Regions from separate parts of the Acidihalobacter sp. genome, predicted to be linked through region 1. Evidence: predicted binding sites of a transcription regulator. Region 1 holds the regulator's gene; each other region holds the start of a gene.

What was found. The regulator sigma-54, encoded in region 1, starts transcription at its own class of promoters, with help from an activator protein. The targets are predictions, from matches to a motif close to TGGCANGNTNCNTGCTT.
Region 2: a site for sigma-54 is predicted at 3,278-3,294, ahead of P8014_RS07925 (NF038132 family protein). Genes of this name have one in related genera too.
Region 3: a site for sigma-54 is predicted at 5,032-5,048, ahead of glnL (nitrogen regulation protein NR(II)). Genes of this name have one in related genera too.

Annotation. Positions count from the first base shown of each region.
Region 1 is NZ_JARRQY010000005.1:8,949-16,785, forward strand. It holds gene P8014_RS02210 (calcium/sodium antiporter) at 1-355, shown strand, start outside; partial or broken gene P8014_RS02215 (KpsF/GutQ family sugar-phosphate isomerase) at 360-1,179, shown strand; gene kdsC (3-deoxy-manno-octulosonate-8-phosphatase KdsC) at 1,204-1,743, shown strand; gene lptC (LPS export ABC transporter periplasmic protein LptC) at 1,762-2,313, shown strand; gene lptA (lipopolysaccharide transport periplasmic protein LptA) at 2,322-2,849, shown strand; gene lptB (LPS export ABC transporter ATP-binding protein) at 2,846-3,571, shown strand; gene P8014_RS02240 (RNA polymerase factor sigma-54) at 3,773-5,230, shown strand; gene raiA (ribosome-associated translation inhibitor RaiA) at 5,252-5,569, shown strand; gene P8014_RS02250 (PTS sugar transporter subunit IIA) at 5,562-6,062, shown strand; gene hprK (HPr(Ser) kinase/phosphatase) at 6,126-7,070, shown strand; gene rapZ (RNase adapter RapZ) at 7,067-7,837, shown strand, end outside.
Region 2 is NZ_JARRQY010000018.1:13,509-21,345, forward strand. It holds gene P8014_RS07910 (hypothetical protein) at 303-806, opposite strand; gene P8014_RS07915 (hypothetical protein) at 922-1,737, shown strand; gene P8014_RS07920 (dienelactone hydrolase family protein) at 1,802-2,392, shown strand; gene P8014_RS07925 (NF038132 family protein) at 2,412-3,197, opposite strand; gene P8014_RS07930 (DUF2058 domain-containing protein) at 3,443-4,000, opposite strand; gene P8014_RS07935 (catechol 2,3-dioxygenase) at 4,116-5,036, opposite strand; gene P8014_RS07940 (hypothetical protein) at 5,169-5,846, opposite strand; gene P8014_RS07945 (Rieske 2Fe-2S domain-containing protein) at 5,847-6,287, opposite strand; gene P8014_RS07950 (PDR/VanB family oxidoreductase) at 6,392-7,402, opposite strand; gene P8014_RS07955 (sigma 54-interacting transcriptional regulator) at 7,648-7,837, shown strand, end outside.
Region 3 is NZ_JARRQY010000034.1:47,437-55,273, reverse strand. It holds gene P8014_RS12640 (tRNA (5-methylaminomethyl-2-thiouridylate)-methyltransferase) at 36-1,079, shown strand; gene P8014_RS12635 (sulfurtransferase TusA family protein) at 1,072-1,305, shown strand; gene P8014_RS12630 (cation diffusion facilitator family transporter) at 1,356-2,522, shown strand; gene glnA (glutamate--ammonia ligase) at 2,710-4,119, shown strand; gene P8014_RS12620 (DUF4124 domain-containing protein) at 4,270-4,824, shown strand; gene glnL (nitrogen regulation protein NR(II)) at 5,092-6,171, shown strand; gene ntrC (nitrogen regulation protein NR(I)) at 6,168-7,613, shown strand.

The sequences.
Region 1 (7,837 bases):
CAGCGATCTGGTCATCGGCCTGACCATCGTCGCCATCGGCACCAGCCTGCCGGAACTGGCCGCATCCATCATTAGCGCCCGCCGCGGCGAACCCGACATCGCACTGGGCAACGTCGTCGGCTCCAATCTGTTCAACGTACTCGGCGTGCTCGGCCTGCCCGGCCTGATCGACCCCGGCCCTGTGCCTAGCGAGGTTCTGAGCCGGGACTATCCGGTCATGCTCGGCTTGACCGTGCTACTGTTCGTCTTCGCCTTCAGCCTGCGCAGCGACGAACGCCGCATCAACCGCATCGAAGGCGGGCTGCTGCTCGCCGCATTCATCGGCTATGAAATCTGGATCTATCTCTCTCCTTGACGCCATGCATCTGGACGCCTCCCAACTGACCGAACTCGGTCTTGCCGTCATCCGCACCGAGTCCGCCGCGATCGAAGCGCTCGCCGAGCGGATGGACGACGCCTTCGTCGCCGCCTGCCGCCATCTGCACGCCTGCCGCGGACGCATCGTCGTACTCGGCATGGGCAAGTCCGGCCACATTGCCCATCATCCGGCGACTTGGGGTACCACTGATCGCCATGACCGGCAATCCGCACTCCGCACTCGCGCGCGAAGCCACGGTGCATATCGACGTCAGCGTGGAGCGCGAAGCCTGCCCGCTAGGTCTGGCGCCGACCTCCAGCACCACCGCCGCGCTGGTCATGGGTGACGCGCTGGCCATCGCACTGCTCGAGGCCCGCGGCTTCACCGCCGAAGACTTCGCCCGCTCGCACCCGGGCGGACGCCTGGGCCGACGCCTCCTGCTGCACGTCGCCGACATCATGCACAAGGGCGACGCCGTTCCCGCCGTCGCGCCGGACACGCCTCTGGGCGAGGCGCTGCTGGAGATTACGCGCAAGAATCTCGGCATGACGGCCATCATCGACGCCGAACGCAAGGTCATCGGCGTATTCACCGACGGCGACCTGCGCCGCACCCTGAACCAAGGACACGACATCCAGCGCGTACGCATGGAGCAGGTAATGACCCGCGACTGCCGTACCATCCACCCGGAAACGCTGGCGGCTGAAGCGGTCAAACTGATGGAAGACCACCGCATCACCGCCCTGCCCGTTACCGACGCCGACAACCGCCTGATCGGCGCGCTCAACATGCAGGACCTGCTGCGCGCCGGCGTGGTCTGAAAACGAAGCGACAGCGAAGACACCATGCTCGAACTCTCCAACGATGCCCTGCAACAGCGCCTGAACGCCATTCGTCTGGTCATCTTCGACGTCGATGGCGTACTCACCGACGGACGACTGCTGCTCGGCGACGACGGCCAGGAATACAAGGCCTTCAACGCCAAGGACGGTCACGGCATGCGCATGCTGCAGGACAGCGGCGTGGCGCTGGCCATCCTCACCGGGCGCCGCTCGCAGGTCGTCGAACGGCGCGCCGCCGATCTCGGCATCGCCCACGTCATCCAGGGCCGGCGCGACAAGCTGCCCGCCTTCGAGGAACTGCTCGAAGCCACGCGCCACAGCCCCGAGGCCATCGCCTACGTCGGCGACGACGTGGTCGACTTGCCCGTCATGCGGCGCGTCGGTGTGGCCGTAGCCGTGGCCGACGCCTCCCCCCTGATCCGCGAGCATGCCCACTGGATCACCGCCAGCCCCGGCGGACACGGCGCGGCGCGCGAAGTCTGCGAGCGCATCATGCAGGTCCAGGGCAACCTGGAACGTCTGCTCGCCACCTACCTCCGCTGACCCGGGCAGCAGCGGCGCATGAACGCCCAACGCCTGTGGTACGGAGCCGTGGCACTAGCCACCGTGGCCATGGCCGCCTGGCTGCTGGGCCAGCTCGTTCCGCCGCTGAGCAAACCGCACCCGCCCACCAGCGGCGTCGACTACCGCGCCAGCGGTATCACGCTGACCCAGATGCGCACCAACGGCAAACCGCGCTACCGTCTGCAGGCCACGACCCTGACCCACACGCTACCCGACGACATCACCCACCTACAGGATGTCGTACTGACCGTCTACCCTCAGACCGGGGCCCCCGTCATCCTGACCACGCCCCGCGCGGACCTGCAGGCCGACGGCGAACACGTACACATGCCCGAGAGGGTGGTCATAACGCGTTCGGCCACCGACGGAGAACTCAAGCTGGTCACCTCCGACCTATACGTCAACATCCGCACCCAGACCGCTACCAGCCAGGCGCATACGACCATCGACGCTCCCGGTTACCATGTACAGGGGCTTGGCCTTCACGCCGACTTCGCCGACCATGTCTTCGAACTGCTGCGCGAGGTGCGCAGCACCTACCAGCGCTGACGACCACTATGCGAAACGATCTCATTAGCCCACGCCTGCTCCTGACCACCGCCCTGTTCTGCCTGGCGCCCCTGCCCGCCGCTGCGCAAACTCCGGCAGCGCCCGAGGCTCCGGTACACATCAGCGCCGACCATTTCCGCTTCAACCAGCAGAAAGGCACCGGAAACTACAGCGGCAACGTGGTGGTCACCCAGGACAAACTCATGATCAAGGGCGACAAGCTGGACATCCTCGCCCCCAACAGCGGACCGATCCAGAAACTGACCATGATCGGCACGCCGGCGACCTTCGAAGACACCACCGCCGAAGGCAAGCGCATCACCGGCCAGGCAAAGAACATGGTCTACAACCCCGCCGAACAGAGCATCGTGCTCACCGGCGACGCCCAGCTACAGCAGCGCGGCAACGCCTTCCGCGCCAGTCGCATCGTCTACGACATCCGGCGCGACCTGGTCGACGCCGGCGCGCCGGGACAACGCATCGAGGCCACCTACACACCCGCCACGGGCAAGACCGCGGAGACGCCAAAACAATGAGCGTGCTGCGCGGCACCGAACTCGCCAAGCGCTACCGCGGCCGCGACGTACTGGCCAGCGTCTCGCTGGAAGTCGCTAGCGGCGAAGTGGTCGGCCTACTCGGCCCTAACGGCGCCGGCAAGACCACCTGCTTCTACATCATGGTCGGCCTGATCCAGGCCGATGGAGGCAACATCCAGCTCAACGAACAGGAGATCACGCGTTTCCCCATGCACGCGCGCGCGCGCATGGGCATCGGCTACCTGCCGCAGGAAGCCTCCGTGTTCCGCCGTCTGAGCGTCGAGGACAACATCCGCGCCGTACTGGAACTGCGCAAGGAACTCGATGCCAAGGGCCGCGAGGAAGCGCTCGACGCCCTGCTCGAGGAACTCCAGATCGGGCATATCCACGACAGCCGCGGCTACAGCCTCTCGGGCGGTGAACGCCGGCGCGTCGAAATCGCCCGTGCCCTGGCCGCCGACCCCGCCTTCATCCTGCTCGACGAACCTTTCGCCGGCGTCGATCCGATTTCCGTACTCGACATCCAGCGCATCGTGCGCCATCTGAGCGAGCGCAACATCGGCGTGCTGATCACCGATCACAACGTGCGCGAAACCCTGGGTATCTGCCAACGGGCCTACATTCTGAGCGAAGGGCGCGTGCTCGCCGAAGGCGGCCCCGAGGACATCCTGCACAATCGCAAGGCCCGCGAGGTCTACCTCGGTGAAGACTTCAAACTGTGATGCCGCACCAGCGCTGCCTCGCGCACCTCGGCGGACGGCGCCTCCGGCCTCGTACGCCAGCAGAGCGCACCATGCGGATCGAGAGCACATCTTGCATCCGAGATGGATTCGATATAATCCTGGACATGACACAGCAAAAACCAGACAGGAGGCACCGGCCTGCTGGAGCGAGCGGCGAAACGCCGCAATGACGGAAACCCGATGATCAAGCCTTCGATTCAACTCAAGCTGGGGCAGCAACTGGCCATGACGCCCCAGTTGCAGCAGGCGATTCGCCTGCTGCAGTATTCCACCCTAGAGCTGCAGACCCACATCCAGGAGATTCTAGAAACCAATCCGCTGCTGGACAGCGACGAGGAAAACGACGAGAACTACCCGGCCGAAGATCAAGAAAACGACGACTCTACCACCAGCGCCGAAGACACGATCCCGGACGACCTGCCCGTCGACAGCGCCTGGGAGGACATCTATGAGCCGGCCAACGTACCAGGCTCCGGCAATGGCCGCCTTGAAGGCGAGGAGCGCGATCCCTACGAATCCCAAAGCGGGGGTGACGAATCGCTGATCGACCATCTGCTGTGGCAGATCCACCTCACCACGATGAACGATCAGGACCGGCAGATCGCCATCAACCTGATCGACGCCATCGACGAAGACGGCTACCTGCAGGAAGATCTGCCCACCCTGCAGAACAGCCTGACCCAGGAACTGGGACTGGAAGAGCCGCTCGAGATCGAGGATATCGAGGCGGTACGGCACCTCATCCAGCGCCTCGATCCGCCCGGCTGCGGCGCCCGCAACCTGTCCGAATGTCTGCTGGCACAGCTCTATGAACTGCCCGCCGACACGCCCTGGCTGGAAGCCGTCCGCAAGCTCATCGGCGAACATCTCGATCTGCTCGCCAACCACGATTTCAAAACGCTCATGCGCCGCCTCGAACTCGACGAGGCCGGCCTGCAGAGCGCAGTTGCACTGATACAGACGCTCAACCCACGCCCCGGTGCGCAGATCAGCGATCGCCGGCCCGAGTACATCGTACCTGACGTCATCGTGCGCAAGCAGGATCAGCGCTGGCGCGTCGAACTCAACACCGAAGCCATCCCGCGCCTGCGCGTGAACGCCACCTACGCAGCCATGGTCAAGCGCGCCGACACCAGCACGGACAACACCTACATCAAAAACCAGCTGCAGGAGGCACGCTGGTTCATCAAGAGTCTGCAGAGCCGTAACGAAACGCTGCTGCGCGTGGCCTCCGCCATCGTCGAACAACAGCGCGGCTTTCTCGAATATGGCGAGGAAGCCATGAAACCGCTGGTACTGCGCGACATCGCCGAGCAGGTCGAAATGCACGAATCGACCATCTCCCGCGTCACCACGCAGAAATACATGCACACCCCGCGCGGCATCTTCGAGTTCAAGTATTTCTTCTCCAGCCATGTCGGCACCGCCGACGGCGGCGAGTGCTCGGCGGTGGCCATCCGCGCGATGATTCGCAAGCTCATCGAAGGGGAACCTGGCGACAAACCCCTTTCAGACAGTAAAATCGCCGCCCTTTTGGGAGAGAAGGGCATTCAGGTGGCCCGCCGCACGGTCGCCAAGTACCGCGAGGGCATGAATATTCTCTCTTCCAGCGAACGCAAACGCCTGACGAAGGCCTGACAGACAACAATGGAGTCACCCATGCAGATCAACCTCACTGGCCACCACCTCGAACTCACCGACCCGCTGCGTGCCTACGTCGAAGAGAAATTCCAGCGCCTGGAGCGCCATTTCGACAATGTGATCGACGTACATGTCGTGCTCAGCGTCGAGAAACTCCGCCAGAAGGCCGAAGCCAGTCTGCTGCTCGGCGGCAACCAGCTGCATGCGGAAGCGGAAACCGAGGACATGTACGCCGCCATCGACGGTCTGGTGGACAAGCTCGACCGGCAGGTCGTCAAGCACAAGGAAAAGATCAAGGACCACCACAAGGCCGACGCCGACAAACGTCTTGCCTGAATCCACCAACGCTGTAGGTCACACCATGCAGATCGGCGAACTACTGAGCCTGGATCGCGTCGTAGACAACGCCGACGTTACCAGCAAAAAACGTACTCTGGAATTGCTCGGTCAGCTGCTAGGCAGTGAGGAAACCGGCCTTTCGGCCGATGAGGTTTTCGACACTCTGCTGGCGCGCGAACGACTGGGCAGCACCGGGCTCGGTGCGGGCGTAGCCATTCCCCACGGGCGCATGAAAGGCATCGGACGGGCAGTCGGCGCATTCGTCAAACTGCACGAAGGGATCGATTTCGACGCGCCCGACAAACACCCCGTCGATCTGCTCTTCGCATTGATCGTGCCGGAGGAATGCACTGACGCGCATCTCGACATCCTCGCTCAGCTCGCCAGACTGTTTCGTGACGCCGACACCGTTGCACAACTACGCCAGTGTACGGACAGCGAGACGCTTTACCGCGCACTAACCGAATGGAGTGCGCGGCACGCCGCCTGACCGGACAAGAATCCGGGGCGCAGAAGTGCCGAAAGCGCCCCGGAATTCAGTAGACTAGCCAGCATGGAATCCACTCCGCTGACTGTTCAGATGCTGTTCGAGACTCTTTGCGACAAGCTGCAGCTCGAATGGACGGCTGGGCGCAAGGGCGCACAGCGCGCACTCAGCAGCGCCCGCTGCCCCTGGGGCGGCGCCACGCTGGTCAGCCATCTCGACCTCATCACCACCAGTGCGGTTCAGGTAATCGGCCCGGCCGAGATGGAATATCTCACCGAGCTGCCGCCGGCCGAACGCGCCGAAGCCATCCGACATCTGTTTCAAGCCACCGTCGTGGTGCTGCTGGCCGACGGTCTGACCGCCGGCCAGACCCTGCGCGCCGCGGCCGACTCGCGCAACGTGCCGTTGTTCACCACGCCACTGGCCGAACAGGAATTGCTCAGCCAGCTGCGCTACTACCTCAGCGAAGCGCTTGCCGAGCGCATCACCATGCACGGCGTGTTCATGGAAGTGCTTGGCATCGGCGTGTTACTGGCCGGCGACAGCAACGTCGGCAAAAGCGAACTGGCGCTGGAACTGGTCACGCGCGGACACCGGCTGGTCGCCGACGATGCCCCGGAACTGGCGCGCATCACGCCCAACACGCTGCAGGCCCACAGTCCTGCGGTACTGCAGGACATGCTGGAGGTTCGCGGGCTCGGCGTGCTCAACATTCGCGCCATGTACGGCGACAACGCCATCAAGGACCGGAAGAATCTGCAGCTGATCATCGACCTGCGCCACGCCGAACCCGCCGCGACGGAAACCACGCGTCTGCAAGGCGTGCTGGCCGAGCGCGAACTGCTCGGCGTCACCGTGCCGGTCACCGTCATCAACGTCGCACCCAGCCGCGATCTGGCCGTGCTAGTCGAAGCGGCAGTGCGCAAGCATCAACTGCGCGATTCCGGCTACGATGCAGCCGAGGACCTGGCCCAGCGTCAGCTGCACCTGATCGAGGCCCAGCGCACATGAGACTCATCATCGTCAGCGGGCTCTCCGGCTCGGGCAAGACCGTCGCCCTGCATGCACTCGAGGACGAAGGGTTCTACTGCATCGACAACCTCCACCTCGGCTTGCTATCGCCCTTCGTGACCCAGTTGCTCACGCCACGCCTGAAACTGTACGACGCCGCAGCGGTCGGCATCGACGCACGCAGCGGCGTCGAGGAACTGCGCCGCTTCGACAGCATCGTGCGCGAGATCCGCGACCAGGGCGTCGAACTGGAGATCATCTATCTTCAAGCCGAAGTCGACACCTTGCTCAAGCGCTTCAGCGAAACCCGGCGCAAACACCCGCTGTCGCGCAAGGGGCTGCCGCTGATCGAGGCCATCCACCTCGAACGGTCGCTGCTCAGCGAAATCGCCGCGCATGCCGACCTCACCATCGACACCACGCACAGCAACGTCCACCAGCTGACCGCGCAGATTCGCGAGCGTGTCGGACGCGATCATACCGGCGCACTGTCGCTGCAATTCCAGTCCTTCGGTTTTAAACACGGCGTACCGACCGATTCGGATTTCGTATTCGATGTCCGCTGTCTGCCCAATCCACACTGGGAGCCGCGGCTACGCAGCCAGACCGGCCTCGATCCGGCCGTGCGCGAATACCTGGAAGCGCACCCCATGGTTGAAAACATGTACGACGATCTGCGCCGTTTTCTGGAGAACTGGATTCCCCGCTTCGAGGCGGAGAACCGCAACTATCTGAGCGTTTCAATCGGCTGCACGGGCGGGCAACAC
Region 2 (7,837 bases), on a different contig from region 1:
GGTACGGCACTTTATCGCAGCATGAATTCGACGGACCCGCAGAATCGAAGCGGGATGCCGGCCGCGCATCATGCGAAGACTCACCACGGGCTGAAGTCGATCTTCAGGCGCCGGCGGTAGGCCGCGCGAATAAGGACAATGCTCCGCGCGCCGGCGTTTGGCGTGCGGAGCGCTGAAAAGCGCTGCGGCGGCCGGGCATCGTTTTTCGGTGCGATGTGTTGACGGCGTGACGTGACGGTCACTGGTTGACCGTCCGCTCATGCTGCTCGATGCCGTCGTTCTGTTTCGGGCAGTGGTTCTGCTCAGATAAAGCTCAACACCGCGTCTTCGATGTCGGCCTTGTCGACCACGCCGCCCTGCGCGACCGGTTTGTCGAACAGCGCCTGGATGCGCGCCGGGATCGGCGTCTCCGCCTGCGTCGCGATGGTTTTCAGCGCGTCGATGTCGTGCGCGTCGACCTCGCCGGTCAGCGCGTTGGCGATGGTCGGGGAGAACTTGGTCCACTCCGCGGTCGAGTAGGCGATGGTCGCCAGCTTCCGCGTGCGGCAGGTGTCGTAGGCCTTGAAGCAGGTCGCCGTGTGCGGGTCCATCAGGTAGCCGGCATCGAAGGCCTTGCGGATGTAGCCCTTCGCCGTGTCGTCGTCGCACCAGTCGGCGGCGAAGACTTCCTGCAGCCGGTCCAGCTCGTCGGTGCTCAGCTCGTAGTGGCGTTCCTCGTCGAGCCGGCGCATCAGTTCGCGGGTGCGTTCGGCGCCGTACAGGTCGAACAGCACGCGCTCGACGTTGGACGACTTGAGGATGTCCATGGCCGCCGAGCGCGATGGCGCTCTGGCGCACTAGCTCCAGGTAGCTGTGGATGTGGTAGATGAGCTGGAAGATGATGCGCCCGAAGTTAACCGAGTTGGCGGCCGACAGGTGGGTGTGCCTTTCCTTGAGTTTGGTGCGGAAGGCCTCGGAGCCGAGCAGGCGCTTGAGCGCGGACTGGGCGTCGTCGAAGTCGCCGTGTATGCCGATGACCTTCAGGTTGGCGGCGTCCTCGGTGACCATCTGCAGGCGCTGCACGTCGGAGGTGCCGCCGTCCGGGTAGAGGCAGGCGACCTTGACGTTGGGCCGGTCCTTGAAGGTCTCCAGCGTGGCGGGGCCGGTGTCGCCGCTGGTGGCGGCCATGATCAGGTACTGCTCGCCGCGCTGCTTCGCGAGTGCCGAGAGCACGACGCCGAAGGGCTGCAGGGCCATGTCCTTGAAGGCGCGCGTGGGGCCGTGGTACAGCTCGCTGACGTAGAGGTCGTCGCGTACCTTCATCACCGGCACCGGGTTGGCCGGGTCGTCGAAGCCGTCGTACAGCGCCAGCGCCTCGTCGATCAGCGCAGGGTCGATATCCAGCTCGAAGGAGGCCAGTACGTCGCGGGCCAGAGTCTTGTAGTCGCCTTCGAGGTGCGCGCGCAGGAACTCGATATCCAGAGTCGGCAAACGCTCGGGCACGTAGATGCCGCCGAAGGACGACATGGGGCTGAGGATGGCCTGGGAGAAGCTGACCTGGGCCGGACGCTGGTCGTCGTTGCCGCGGGTTTCGATGAAGTTCATTGCTGGACCGTGGGGGAGTGCGCAGGATCGGCCATTATAGCGAAGCGGGGGTGCCCTGACATGGATGCCGCGGGAGCAGTCTGCCGCCTGACGGAAACGGCTTTCGGGAACCGAGCCGGTCTGCGGCGATCAGACGTAGGCGGGCTGTCATAATCTGCAGTGCAAGATGCGTAGCTGCCGCGTTCGGGCGTGCCGGGTGGCAGGCTACGGTCGATTCATGAATTCATTGGAGGACGTCATGGGTGAGATGATCAGCTACACGCGGCCGGACGGCCGAACCTCGAACGGCTACATGGTCGAGCCGACGCAGGGCAGCAAGGCGCCGGGCATCGTGGTGATCCAGGAGTGGTGGGGCTTGGACGACGAGATCAAGGGCGTCGCCGAGAAGCTGGCCGCCACCGGTTACCGCGCGCTGGTGCCCGATCTGTATCGCGGCAAACTGGCGCTGGAGGCGAACGAGGCCGAGCATCTGATGAACGACCTGGACTTCGCCGACGCCGCGACGCAGGACATCCGTGGCGCGGTGCAGTACCTCAAGGAATCGGGCAGCTCGAAGGCGGGCGTGATGGGCTACTGCATGGGCGGCGCGCTCACCCTGCTGGCGGCGGTGTTCGTTCCCGAGAGCGACGCCAACGTCACCTGGTACGGCTATCCGCTGCTCGACTACGTCGACGCCGGCAAGATCAAGGCGCCGCTGCTCGGCCACTGGGGCACGCAGGACCAGTTCTTCGCCATCGACGGCGTGGACGCGCTGGAAGAGAAGCTGAAGGAAGCGGATCAAAAAGCCGCCGTAAAGGCGGCTTTTTGATTCGATACACCAGAGCTATTTAGGTTGGTTTGCGGCGACGGAGTAATGCCATCATCGCTAGACCGATAGCGAAGATGCCGAACTCAGGCGGTTCCGGAACATTGCCGATAGGCTTGCCGCCGATGGTCGTACCGGCGAAGGCCAGCCCCGTGTCGTATTCGGTATCCCCGGCATTGGCCACTCCGAAGGTCAAGTAGTAGCTACCGGGAGTGGAAATGTCGTACGAGGCGGACACCCAGCCCGTATTCCCGCAGCCTTTTCCATAGCCCTGATAGCATTCGCCCGAGTACGTGCCGAGCGGAGACCAGACAGTGGAGCCGGGGCCCGTGGTTATCGTGACGGCCGCCGGATTGATGGTCGCACTGATGGCCGGTAGGCCAGCGCCAATCCCGGGGACTGCGCTGCCAGAGGGGTTCGTGGTTGCCGTGAACAAAGTCGCGACTAGGCTGTTGGAGGAATCGTAAAGATTCGCCCATGCATAGTCTGGGAAGGAACTCGTACCGTCCGAGGTGATGAAGTCGAATTGGAAGGCCAGCGCGTCGCCGGCATTCGATACGAGGAACGGATTGGATGTCACCGTCGAACCGTTGGTGCCGCCGTAGCCGCCGTTGTTGTTGTCAATTCCACCATAGGTGGAGATCCAGTTGACGCTGCTATAACCGCTTGGAATGCTGACCACTCCATCGGTGGAGTTTGAGACGCCGGAGTTGCCCACGGTGGTCCAGCCGATGATGCCAGCGTGAGCTTGTGCCGCTCCTGCGGCAATGACTACAGCCGCGATGAGTCTGATTAGTTTGTATGTCATGGATCTATGCCTCGCTACTTGTGATCCTGCCCCTCCGTTGGCCTTTGGGGTCCGGCTTTATAGGTTGCGGTTTAACAACGAAGCAAAAAACACGCCTAAATGATTTTTATATTTTAATGCAATGAGTTATGTGTTTTTGCGTCATGTTTAAATCTCGGAAGAGTAAAGATTATCGACATCAGTCGTTCTCCCGGGTGGCAGCCTACGTTTTTGATCTGGTTGCTTATAGCCTTGACGGTTCTCGACTACCAGCTCAGGTCGTCCGGTACTTCGAACTTAGCGTAGTACTCCCGATCCTCGTCGGAGAGCGTCGCATCGCCTTCCGGCAGCGGGATCAGGGCGTTCGCGTCGCGTTGCGCGATCTTCTCGGCGGTGGCGGCGGACACCAGTGCGTAGCCGTTGTCGAAGTGCGCGATGCGAATGCTGCCGACGGACAGCCGTGCGTGCGTGTCGTCGTTCACATATAGCGTCTTCACCTTGCCGTCATCAGTGAAGTGGTGGGTGCGTTCGCCTGCGTAATCGCTCAGCCGGTTGGCTTCGATCATTTGCCGCAGTGCGGCCCGCTCGCCTTTTTCCGCCAGTAGCTGCTGCCGTTTGCGATTGAGCTGGCGGTCGCCCTCGGCCTTGTCCTGCGCGGCCCTGGCGGCGAGCGCCGCGGCATCGTCGGGCTTCGCCTGAGGCTGTTTGCCTTTCTTGCCCTTGCCTTGCTTGATCTGCTGGTATTTCTCGCGTTTGACCTGCTTGGCCTTCTTGTCGTCGACCAAACCGGCCTGTTTGAGTTGATCGAAGAGTGATCCGGCCATGATTCCGTGCTCGCGCGTGTGAGTCGACCTTCTACTTTAACGCATTGCGAAAAGATGACGCATCGCCACCGGCCGCCTCGACGTGTCGTCGGCAGACGGCCGGTGGCGGCTTCGATTACGTCACGACACTGAGAAAATTCTCGTTCAACTGGCGGTCGTGGTAGAAAATCGCCTTGCCCAGTTTTTCCGCGTTCCAGGTGACCGTAGGGTGGTCGGGGTACCATGTGCTGCCGCCGGCGAAGATTTCGTTACGGTTGCCGGATGGATCGAAGAAGTAAATGCTCTTGCCCCGCGTTATGCCGTGGCGTGTGGGGCCGATGTCGAGGGCCAGATCGTACTTCGAGATGATGTCCCCGGCTCGCAGGACTTCTTCCCAGCTGTCGAGCAGGAAGGAGACGTGATGCAGTTTGCCGGGCTCCGGGTGCCTGATGATGACGACGTCGTGCGCCTTGTTGGAGCAGGCCATGAATGCGCCGACCATGACGTCTCCATCCAGGACCCGTTCGGTTATATCGAATCCCAGCACGTCGCGGAACAGCTTGACGCTTCCGTCCAGTTCGTCGCCGTAGAGCAGGCAGTGGTCGAAGCGGTGTGTCCCCATGCCTTTGATTCCGTCGACGAATGCCTCGGGGTTCGTGATGCCGACTTCGTTGCCGTAATAGTCTTTGTCCGCATACAGTTCGAAGTAATGACCGGCGGGGGAGTCGAATCGGACTCGCTCGCCGCAGTGCTTGAGTTCGCCGGCCGGGAGCCGTTCCACGGTGCAGCCGAAGGCCTTCAGGTCTTTTTCAAGGCTATCGAGCGCGACACGATCGCGAACCTTGAAGGCCATGAAATCCATTCCCGCTTCCTGCGTTTCGCGCAGAACCACCGAAAACCAGTCGTATTCGTCCCAGCCTTTGAGATAGACGCGACCCTGATCGTCGCGGTCGGTCTCGATGAGACCAAGGTGGTCCGTATAGTGTTTGACGGCCTGATTCATATCCATGACGCGGATGCATACATGGCCGGGCCTGAGAATTCCTTTCTGGGACATCTTCGTCTTCTCCTCGATCGGGTGTCGCGGTGTCCGCGGTATGAGCGTCCGGCGCTTCACGCGCTCGTCGTTCATGCTCTTCCTTCGTGTTGCCGACAGCGCCGCAGAGACCCTTGTCTGCGGTGCTGCCCGTCATGACCGTCGCCCATGGCGTCGGTCATGACGGGGTGAGTCGAGCGAGGCGACTAGGCCGCGCGCCCCCTTGCGCCCTTCCATTTCGATCAATCGCCTGAGTAGCTTGCGGACCTTCACCGGCGCCACGTCGTTGCTCATGAGGACGGGGTTGAGGCCGAAGAAGTCGGTGGTGTCCATTTCCTGCTGCACCGCTTCGATGATGGGTACGTCCTCCTGTTCGAATGCGGCGTGCATGGCCTGGATTTTCTGCTGGTTGTATTCGCCGTCCTCTTCCAGGTGGTTGCGTCGGGTGGCGAAGAAGTAGTGCGTGCTGTCCTCGGACTCCGGCGTGGTGGTGTGGAGGTCGTACTGGCCGATGCAGTCTTCGAGGTCGAGTGCGCCATCGCCCTGGATCGCCCCGACGGAGAGCTGGATGTTGGCGGGCGGCGTCCAGGTGATGTCGAAAAAATGCCTGGCCTCGGCTTCGGGGGCGGGCAGGAAGCTGGCGAAGATCATCATCGCCGGCGTTTGCTTCCACTCCCAGCGCGCGGACACGGAACGGTCGGTTTCGCGTACGTTGGGAATCAACGGCGTGAGCTGGCCCCGGGTGGTGATGATCTCGCCATGTACATGATCGATATGGCTGAGGTCCATCACGTTGTCGATGATGAGCTCGTAGTTACCCTTCACCGGCATCTAGGTGTAACCGACGCTGTTGGGATGTCCGCTGGTCAGCTCGCCGAAATCCGGCAGTTCACCGAGGTCGGCGGGTTCGTCCCCCATCCAGATCCAGATGAAGCCGTATTGTTCAACCACGGGGAAACTCCGCACCTGGGCGGCCTTTGGGATGTGCCCGGGGCCGTGGGGGTTGCGTGTGCACTGGCCGGAGCAGTCGAAGCGCAGCGCGTGATAGAGGCAGACCACCTCGTCTCCCTCGCGCCAGCCCAGGTGCAGAGGCGCGAAGCGATGCGGGCAGCGGTCGTGCAGTGCCACGGGTGTCCCGTCAGCCTGCCGGTAGATCAGTCCCGGCGTGTCCAGGAGGCGGCGATGGAACAGCTGTTCGCCGTCGACTTCCTGCGACAGGGCGGCGACATGCCAGGTATTCATCAGATAGGGACTGTTGCTATCGGTCGTCATTGCTCTCTCCTCTTTCGTTATGGTGGTCTGCTTGCGTGGAGCGGGAACCCCGCAGGGCTCGGGCGAACGCTCGGTCGTCAATCCGGCCGGTGACCGGATGTGTGTCAAAAGTCGATTACCAGACGGGCCGACTTGGCGCGTGAACAGCAAGGGGTGAAGCGGTCGTTGGCGACATGCTCGTCGGGGCTGAAATAGAGGTCGCGATGATCGGGAACGCCATCGAGCACGCGCATGGCGCAGCTGCCGCAGATGCCCTGTTCGCAGGAGAGCGCGACCTCTATGCCGTTGTCGTTCAGAGCCTGGGCCACGGTACGGTCGCCGGCGACGGTGACCACTTGTCCGGTGCTGGCGAGCATCACTTCGAAAGAGCTGTCGTCTGCCGTGGCGGCGGTCGTTCCGACGAAGTATTCGAAGTGGATATGGGACTCGGGCCAGCCGGCGGCGCGTGCTGCGCCGGTCACGAAGTCCATGAATCCCTTCGGGCCGCAGACGTACAGCCGTGTATTGCGCGGCGAGTCTGCGAAGAGACGCTCTGCCTGCAGCCGCTGTGCAGCGTCGCCGTCGTCGAAATGGCAGTGGACACGGCTGGCGTATGAAGCTGTGCGCAGGCGGTTGAGGTAGGCAGTGCGCTCCGGAGAGCGGGCACAATAGTGCAATTCGAACGAGTCGCCGCCTGCCGCGAGATGATCCGCCATGCTCAGCAGCGGAGTGACGCCGATGCCTCCGGCAATCAGCAGGAAGTGCGGTGCGGGCACCACCGGGAAGTGGTTGCGCGGGTGACTGATGCGCACGGTGTCGCCGCGTGCCAGGTTCTCGTGGGCGCTGCGGGAGCCGCCGCGGCCGTTGGGTTCCAGCAGAATGCCTATCTCATAACGCTCCCGCTCCGCAGGGTCATTGCAGAGCGAGTACTGGCGTATCGCGCCATTAGGCAGTTCCAGATCGATGTGCGAGCCGGCGGTGAACGGCGGAAGCGGAGCGGCATCGGGTGAGCGAAGCTCGAAGCTCATCACGCCCGCGGCCGCCGGTTCCTGCCGGAAACGACGACTGACAGCATCTGCGTCCGTAGTGCCGTGGATTTCTCGGTCATGGTCCTGTTTCTCCTCACTGCTCTTCACGCGCCGCGGCTTACGCGTCCGGTGGTGACGCGGCTGGCTATAGTTTCCAGAGGAGAAGGGCAAATCCCGGGCCAATTCCCGAGGGTATTTGTAAACTATCGATAAAACTAACAAAAATAGATATTGCGGGTTTGGCGCACAAGTTCGATGACGACGGGATTTCAATAAATGCGGAATTTCGCGAACCCGGATTTGGGGATTTGCGGAACCGGCTGGGCATCGGAGCGAAATGGAGGAGAGAGTCGATGACACGGGCACGACAAGGGCGTCGCCGGACAGCAGACGACACCGGGAATGCGGAGCTGCTTGCGGAGCACCTTCATTTCTCGCCGCACACTGGGCACATCCAGTTGTTCGATCAGCGGATGCTGCTAATGCACGCCTCTTCCTTCGCAGGATTGCGCCGTGAGCTGATTGCCGGTCTCGGTACGGCGA
Region 3 (7,837 bases), on a different contig from region 1:
GCTCAAGTTAGCGCAGTTTCGCCAGAATCGCTCGTATGACTCAACGCAAGGCAGTAGCTCTGATCTCCGGCGGCCTGGATTCCATGCTCGCTACCCGTGCCGTAATGGAACAGGGCGTGCACGTCGAAGGCATCAACTTCTTCACCGGGTTCTGCGTGGAGGGACACACACACGCCATCCGCAAGCAGGACCGAGCCAAACCGAAGCGCAATAACGCACTGTGGGTTGCCGAGCAGCTCGGCATCCGCCTGCACATCGTCGACATCGTTGAGGAATACAAGGATGTGGTGCTCAACCCGAAGCACGGCTACGGGGCCAATCTCAATCCCTGTCTGGACTGCAAGGTCTTCATGGTCGGCAAGGCGCGCGAATGGATGCAGGCCAATGGCTTCGATTTCATTATCACGGGCGAGGTGATCGGCCAGAGGCCCAAGTCACAGCGCAAGCAAACCATGCCGATCGTTGCGCGCGAATCGGGGGCGGACGATCTGCTGCTGCGCCCTCTGTGCGCGAAGAATCTGGCGCCTACTCTGCCAGAGCGAGAGGGCTGGGTGGGCCGGGAGCAGCTATTCAACTTCTCGGGTCGCTCGCGCAAGCCGCAGATGGCGCTGGCCGAGCGTTTCGGTTTGGAGGACTATGCGCAGCCCGCTGGAGGCTGCTGCTTTCTCACGGACGAGAGCTATTCGCGCAAGCTCGCCGATCTGTGGCAGCACCGCGGTGAAAAGCGCTACGAACTCGACGACATCATGCTGCTCAAGGTGGGGCGCCACTTGCGCCCCCGTCCACATTTCAAGCTCATCGTCGCCCGCGAGGAAGGCGAGTCGCGCTTCCTTGAGGGTTATCGCAAGCAATTTACGCATCTGCACCCGATCAGTCATGGTGGGCCGCTGACCCTGGTCGAAGGCGAGTATCTCAGCGCCGAGGACCTGACCCTGGCTGCGCGGATCGTGGCGCGCTTCAGTCAGGGCCGCGACGCTGCAAGCGTCGAAGTCGCCGTCACGCAGCCCGGTGACGAGCCGCGGCGCTTGAACATTGCGCCGCTTCCGATTGGTGACGTCGCGCAGAGCTGGTATGTCTGAGTCCTCCGAGTACCAACTCGACGCGCGCCGGCTGCTCTGCCCGATGCCGGTGATCCGCGTGCAGGATCGGGTTAAGGGGCTGGCGACAGGTGACCGGCTGCGGGTTTTCTGCACCGATCCGGGCGCTCTGGCCGATGTCCCGGCGTGGTGCCGTGTACACGGCCACCGTGTGATCGAGACGCAGGAGATCGATGGCGAAGTGGAGATTCTGATCGAGCTCGGCTGAGCGCACGGCTATGGCATAATCGCCGTTCCGCCATCTTGACCCATCGCCTGATGCCCGACTCCGACCTTTCCACCCCCGATGTCCGCTTCGCCGCGATGCGGCGTGTCACTCTGGTCGGCGCGTTGGTCAATGTCGTGGTGTCCGCCGCACAGATCACTGGCGGCGTCTTCGCACATTCCCAGGCTTTGATCGCGGATGGCTTGCATACGCTCTCCGATCTGATCAGCGATGCGGTCGTGTTGTTCGCGGCCAAGCAAGGAAGCCAGGATGCCGACGAGGAACACCCCTACGGCCATCGCCGCATCGAGACCTTGGGGTCGGTGTTCGTCGGCCTGGCCCTGGTCGGCGTGGCTGTGGCGATCGGTTTCAATGCCGGAGAGCGTTTGTTCCATCCGGGACGTCTGTTCGATCCGGAGCCTCTGGCTCTGGCTTTCGCCGCGCTCGCCATCGTGTCCAAGGAAGCGCTCTACCACTACACCGTGCATGTCGCCAAGCGCGTGCGCTCCAGTCTGTTGCGGGCCAACGCCTGGCATCATCGCTCCGACGTGTTTTCCTCGCTGGTGGTGTTCGCCGGCATCGGCGGCACGTTGCTCGGCTTGCCCTACCTGGATGCGATAGCGGCCATCGTGGTCGCGGTCATGATTGCGCGCATCGGTTGGCAGCTGGCCTCCAGCGGTGTGCGCGAGCTTATCGATACCGGGCTGGAGCCCGAGGAGGTCGAGGCGATCAGGCGTACCATTCTCGATACCGATGGTGTCAGCGGTCTGCACATGTTGCGCACGCGCCGCATGGGCGGCGAAGCGCTGGCGGACGTGCACATTCTGGTCAATTCCCGTATCAGCGTGTCCGAGGGGCATCGGATCAGCGAAGCCGTCGAGCACCGCTTGATCGAAGAATTCGAGGAGATGTCGGACGTTACCGTCCACATCGATCCCGAGGATGACGAGCGTGAGGCGGCTTGTGCGAGATTGCCGCTGCGCGGCGAATTGATGAGTCGCCTGCGGGCGCAGTGGGGGCAGATTCCCGCGGCCTCCCTGCTGGAGAATGTCGGCCTGCATTACCTAGACGGCCATGTTCATCTGGAGTTGTTTCTGTCCCTGCGCGAAATGTCCGGGACGAAGGAGGCGAAGCAGATTGCACACGAATTGACCGAAGCGTCCAAGACCTTGCCGGAGGTTGGAGAGGTGATGGTCTATTTCCGCTGTGCAAGCACCTAATTTGGTGCGAAAACGATTTTGTTGCACTAGATTGGTGCGGCAAGCATTTGGGTCGTTCCGGCAAATCCTGGTGGCGGGAGCTTGCCGGGCTTGGCATTATTTCTGCTTATGACCGTCGAGCAGGAGCATTGCTGGAGCGATGCCTGTCCATTTCGAGAAACGTTCCACGCGTGAGGAGTCCATTAGCATGTCCCCGACAGACGTTCTGAACATGATCAAGGAATACGACGTCAAATACGTCGACTTCCGCTTCACCGATACCCGCGGCAAAGAGCAGCACGTGAGCGTGCCGTCCAGCACCGTCGACGAGGGCCTTTTCGAGGACGGCAAGATGTTCGACGGCTCCTCCATCGCGGGTTGGAAGGGCATCGAGGCTTCCGACATGATTCTGATGCCCGACGCAGGTAGCGCGGTCATCGATCCGTTTTTCAACGAGACCACCCTGAACCTGCGCTGCGACATCATCGAGCCTTCCAACATGCAGGGCTACGAGCGCGACCCGCGTTCCATCGCCAAGCGCGCCGAGGCCTACCTGAAGTCCACCGGTATCGCCGACACCGCATTCTTCGGCCCCGAGCCCGAGTTCTTCGTGTTCGATGATGTGCGCTGGGGCACCGAGATGGGCGGCGCCTTCTACAGCATCGACTCCGACGAGGCTGGCTGGAACTCCGAGAAAGTGTTCGAGGAAGGCAACATCGGTCACCGTCCCGGCGTAAAGGGCGGTTACTTCCCGGTGCCGCCGGTCGATTCGCTGCAGGATCTGCGCTCGGCGATGTGCGAAGTGCTCGAGGAAATGGGTGTGCCCGTCGAAGTGCACCATCACGAGGTGGCGACTGCGGGACAGTGCGAGATCGGCACGCAGTTCAGCACGCTGGTCAAGCGAGCGGACTGGAACCAGATTATGAAATACACCATCCAGAACGTCGCCCATAACTACGGTAAGACCGCCACCTTCATGCCCAAGCCGCTGGTCGGCGACAACGGCAACGGCATGCACGTGCACCAGTCGCTGTCCAAGGGCGGCGTCAACTTGTTCGCCGGCGATCTGTACGGCGGCCTGTCCGAAACGGCGCTGTTCTACATTGGCGGCATCATCAAGCATGCTCAGGCGATCAACGCCTTCGCGAATGCATCGACCAACAGCTACAAGCGTCTGGTTCCGGGTTTCGAGGCGCCGGTGATGCTCGCGTATTCCGCGCGCAACCGTTCCGCTTCGATCCGTGTGCCGTGGGTGTCCAGCCCGAAGGCGCGCCGTATCGAGGTTCGTTTCCCGGATTCGACCGGCAATCCCTACTTCTCCTTCACGGCCATGCTGATGGCCGGCCTGGATGGCATCCAGAACAAGATCCATCCCGGCGAAGCCATGGACAAGAACCTGTACGACCTGCCGCCGGAGGAAGAAAAGAAGATTCCTCAGGTGTGCAGCTCGCTGGAGCAGGCCCTGGCCGCGCTCGACGCCGACCGCGACTTCCTGAAGGCCGGCGACGTGTTCACCGACGACGCCATCGATGCCTACATCGAACTCAAGATGGAGGAGGTCACGCGCCTGCGCATGACCACGCATCCGGCGGAATTCGATATGTATTACAGCCTCTGAGCCGTTCAGGCGCAGCGGTTTGTCACGGAGACGCCCCGCACGGGGCGTTTCTTTTTTGTGCTGGTCTTTATGCGTGCGCCGTTTCGATGGTCACTCCAGGCCGACGAATGCGGCTTGCGGCGAGCGCCGTGCAGCGCCTATGCTCAAGGCATGCAGCGTTTATTGCTTTTCCTGGTCGTTTGCCTGGCCCTGCCTGTCGCGGTGGGGGCGCAGATCTACAGTTGGACCGATGCCCAGGGCAATACCGTCTTTTCCGACCAGAAGCCTCCGTCGGGCGTGGCGTCGCACTCGGTTGAACTCAAGCCTCTGAATACCGTGCCGGCCGCCCCTGCTCCCAATTCGGCCGCGCAGGCGGCGCCGCAGAGCGCTCCGGCCGTCACCGAGCAGGCCAAGCCGCAGCTGCGCATCGTCAGCCCCAAGAACGAGCAGGCCCTGCGTGCGAACAATGGCGATATCACCATCAAGCTGCAGGTCAGCCCGGAACTTGCCAAGGGGCAGGCGCTGCAGTTGTATCTCGATGAAAAAGTCGTCTACGTCGGCCGTTCGCTCGATGTTCGGCAACAGAATCTAGATCGTGGGGCTCATCACGCCTATGTCGTGCTGACGGATGTGCAGGGCCAGGTGTTGCGTCGTTCCAAGGCGATCACTTTTTACGTGTTGCGCCATTCGATTCTGTTCAAGAAGCCGGCCGGATCGGCTCCTTAGGGCCTGCTCACGCTATTGCGCGACGCGCTGGACTCCTCGTGGGTGCGGCGGCCAGCGCTTGGCCGGCTCCCGGATTGGAGCCGTGCGTTCTGCTGCGGCGGGTTCTGTGCCTTTTCTGTCCTCCGATATACAGCCCCTATTTGGGGCGTTTCGCCCGACAATGGTGCGTTCTAGTCCGTAGGGGAGCGGCTTGGCGGGGCTATGGGTGGGCGCGGATATTGCTTGAGCGTTCGATATGCCCCGGTAGGGCGGCTTTATGATGCCTTGATGAATCAGATTGCACTTCAAACTGGCACGATCGACGCGCACGCGATTCTGGACGGACTGACCACTTCGGTGTTCATGTTCGACCGGGATCTGCGTCTCGTATACCTCAATCCCGCCGGCGAGATGCTACTGGAACACAGTGCGCAAAACATGTTGGGTCAGCCGGCTGAAGCGATGTTTTCGGATGGCAACGGATTTGTGGAAGCGATGCGAGAAGTCATGGCGAGCATCCATCCGCAGACCGAACGTGAGAAAACGCTCACTTTGCCCGGCGCACGCGACGTCACAGTGGATTGCACGCTTTCACCTTGGATTACCGGTGAGGCGGTCGAGGGTTTGCTGCTCGAACTCAGCCAGATCGATCGTCAGCTGCGGATTACGCGGGAAAAACGCCTGCTGACCCAGCAGGCGACGGCGCGTCGTCTGTTGCGCGGTCTGGCGCACGAAATAAAGAATCCTTTGAGCGGCCTGCGCGGCGCCGCGCAACTGCTCGAACGCGAGTTGGATTCCGAGGGCCTGCGCGAATACACCGGCATCATCATCAGCGAGGCGGACCGCCTGCGGGCGCTGGTGGACCGGATGCTGGGCCCCAACAGCCGTCCGCGCATGGAGTCGGTCAACGTGCACGAGATTCTCGAGCGCGTCAGACAGCTGGTCGGCGTCGAGTCGCCGGGAGGCATTGCGCTCAACACGGACTACGATCCGAGCATTCCCGATCTGTACATAGACCGCGACATGATCATCCAGGCGGTGCTCAACATCGTACAGAACGCGGTGCATGCGCTCGAGGGGCGTGGCGAGATCCTCATGCGCACGCGCATCGCGCGCAACTACACCATCGGCGGTACGCGTCACCGGCTTATCGCGGTGATCGAGGTGCACGACAACGGCCCAGGCATTCCCGACAATCTCATCGAACGCATGTTTTATCCCATGGTTTCGGGTCAGGCTGGCGGAACCGGTCTGGGTCTGGCCATTTCTCAATCGCTGGTCACGCAGCATGGCGGTCTGATCGAGTGCCAGTCGCGTCCCGGCCATACCGTTTTCACCCTCCTTTTGCCTTTGGAGGCAAATGCATGAATGTCAGCCACAACGGTAGTCTCTGGGTTGTCGATGACGATCGCTCCATTCGGTGGGTGCTGGAGCGTGCCCTGAGCGGTTCGGGGTTCGACGTACACAGCTTCAGCGACGCCGAATCGGTGCTGCAACAGCTTGAGCATGAGCGCCCGGACGCCGTCATCAGCGATATCCGCATGCCGGGCATGGACGGGCTCGAACTGCTCGAGCGGATCCATATAGGACATCCGGAGCTGCCCGTCATCATCATTACGGCGCATTCTGACCTGGATGCCGCTGTCGCCGCCTATCAGGGCGGGGCGTTCGAATATCTGCCCAAGCCGTTCGACGTGGACGAAGCGGTCGAACTTGCCCGCCGTGCCGTGCAGCGTGCGCGCGAGCGCCCAGTGCCGCGCGTCAGCGAGTCGCTTGAGGATGGCGCCGGCATCATTGGCGAAGCGCCCGCAATGCAGGAGGTGTTCCGGGCGATCGGCCGTTTGGCACGCTCCAACATCACGGTGCTGATCACGGGCGAATCCGGCACCGGCAAGGAGCTTATCGCGCGTGCATTGCATCAACACAGCCCGCGGGCCGGAGGGCCGTATATCGCGCTGAATACCGCGGCGATTCCGCGCGATCTGCTGGAGTCGGAATTGTTCGGCCACGAGAAAGGGGCCTTCACGGGCGCGCAGACGCAGCGCCGCGGCCGTTTCGAGCAGGCCGATGGCGGCACGTTGTTTCTGGACGAAATCGGCGATATGCCGCCGGAGCTGCAGACGCGCCTGCTGCGCGTGTTGGCCGATGGCGAGTTCTACCGTGTTGGCGGACACACGCCGATTCGTGTCGACGTGCGCATCATCGCGGCGACACACCAGAATCTCGAACGCAGAGTCGCCGAAGGGCAGTTCCGCGAGGATCTGCTGCATCGTCTGAACGTAATCCGGTTGCGCCTCCCGCCGCTGCGTGAGCGCCCCGAGGACATTCCTATTCTGCTCGAGCATTTCCTCCAGCAGGCTGCGCAGGAGCTGGACACCACGCCCAAGCTGCCGCTGCCGGAGGTGATAGAGCACCTCGTCCACTATCCCTGGCCCGGCAACGTGCGCGAGTTGGAAAACACCTGCCGCTGGCTGACGGTGATGGCTACCGGCAACGAGTTGCATCTGGAGGATCTGCCGCCGGAGTTGCGTCAGCGTCAGGCCTCGAGCGAAGGCCTGGATTGGGAGGCGCCGCTGGCGCGCTGGGCGCAGCGCCACGTGGCCATGGCGGATGAGCCGTTGCTCGATGTGGCACTGCCACGCTTGGAGCGCATTCTGATCGAAGCCGCGCTGCATCGGACCGGTGGGCGCCGCCAAGAGGCATCCAAGCTGTTGGGGTGGGGGCGCAACACGCTGACGCGCAAGATCAAGGAGCTGGGCATGGTCGCGGAGGACAGCGAGGACGAGGAGATGGAGGAGACTTCTTCCTGAGGTTGGCGTTAGCGGCGTATCGACGTCGGGCCCATGGGTGGGGTTTGCATTGATTGTCCGCCGTGGCGTACGCGTTGCGGTGGTCCATGTGGACCCCGCCAATGGAGGCGGCGACACTGAGTCGCTTGAAAAGGGTTAGCCGTCGCCTGCTTTCCCTCTCGTCCTGCCTTGGCCCATTGGCGGGGTCCGAGCATTACCCCGTTTTCCGCATGGATCGTTCGTTC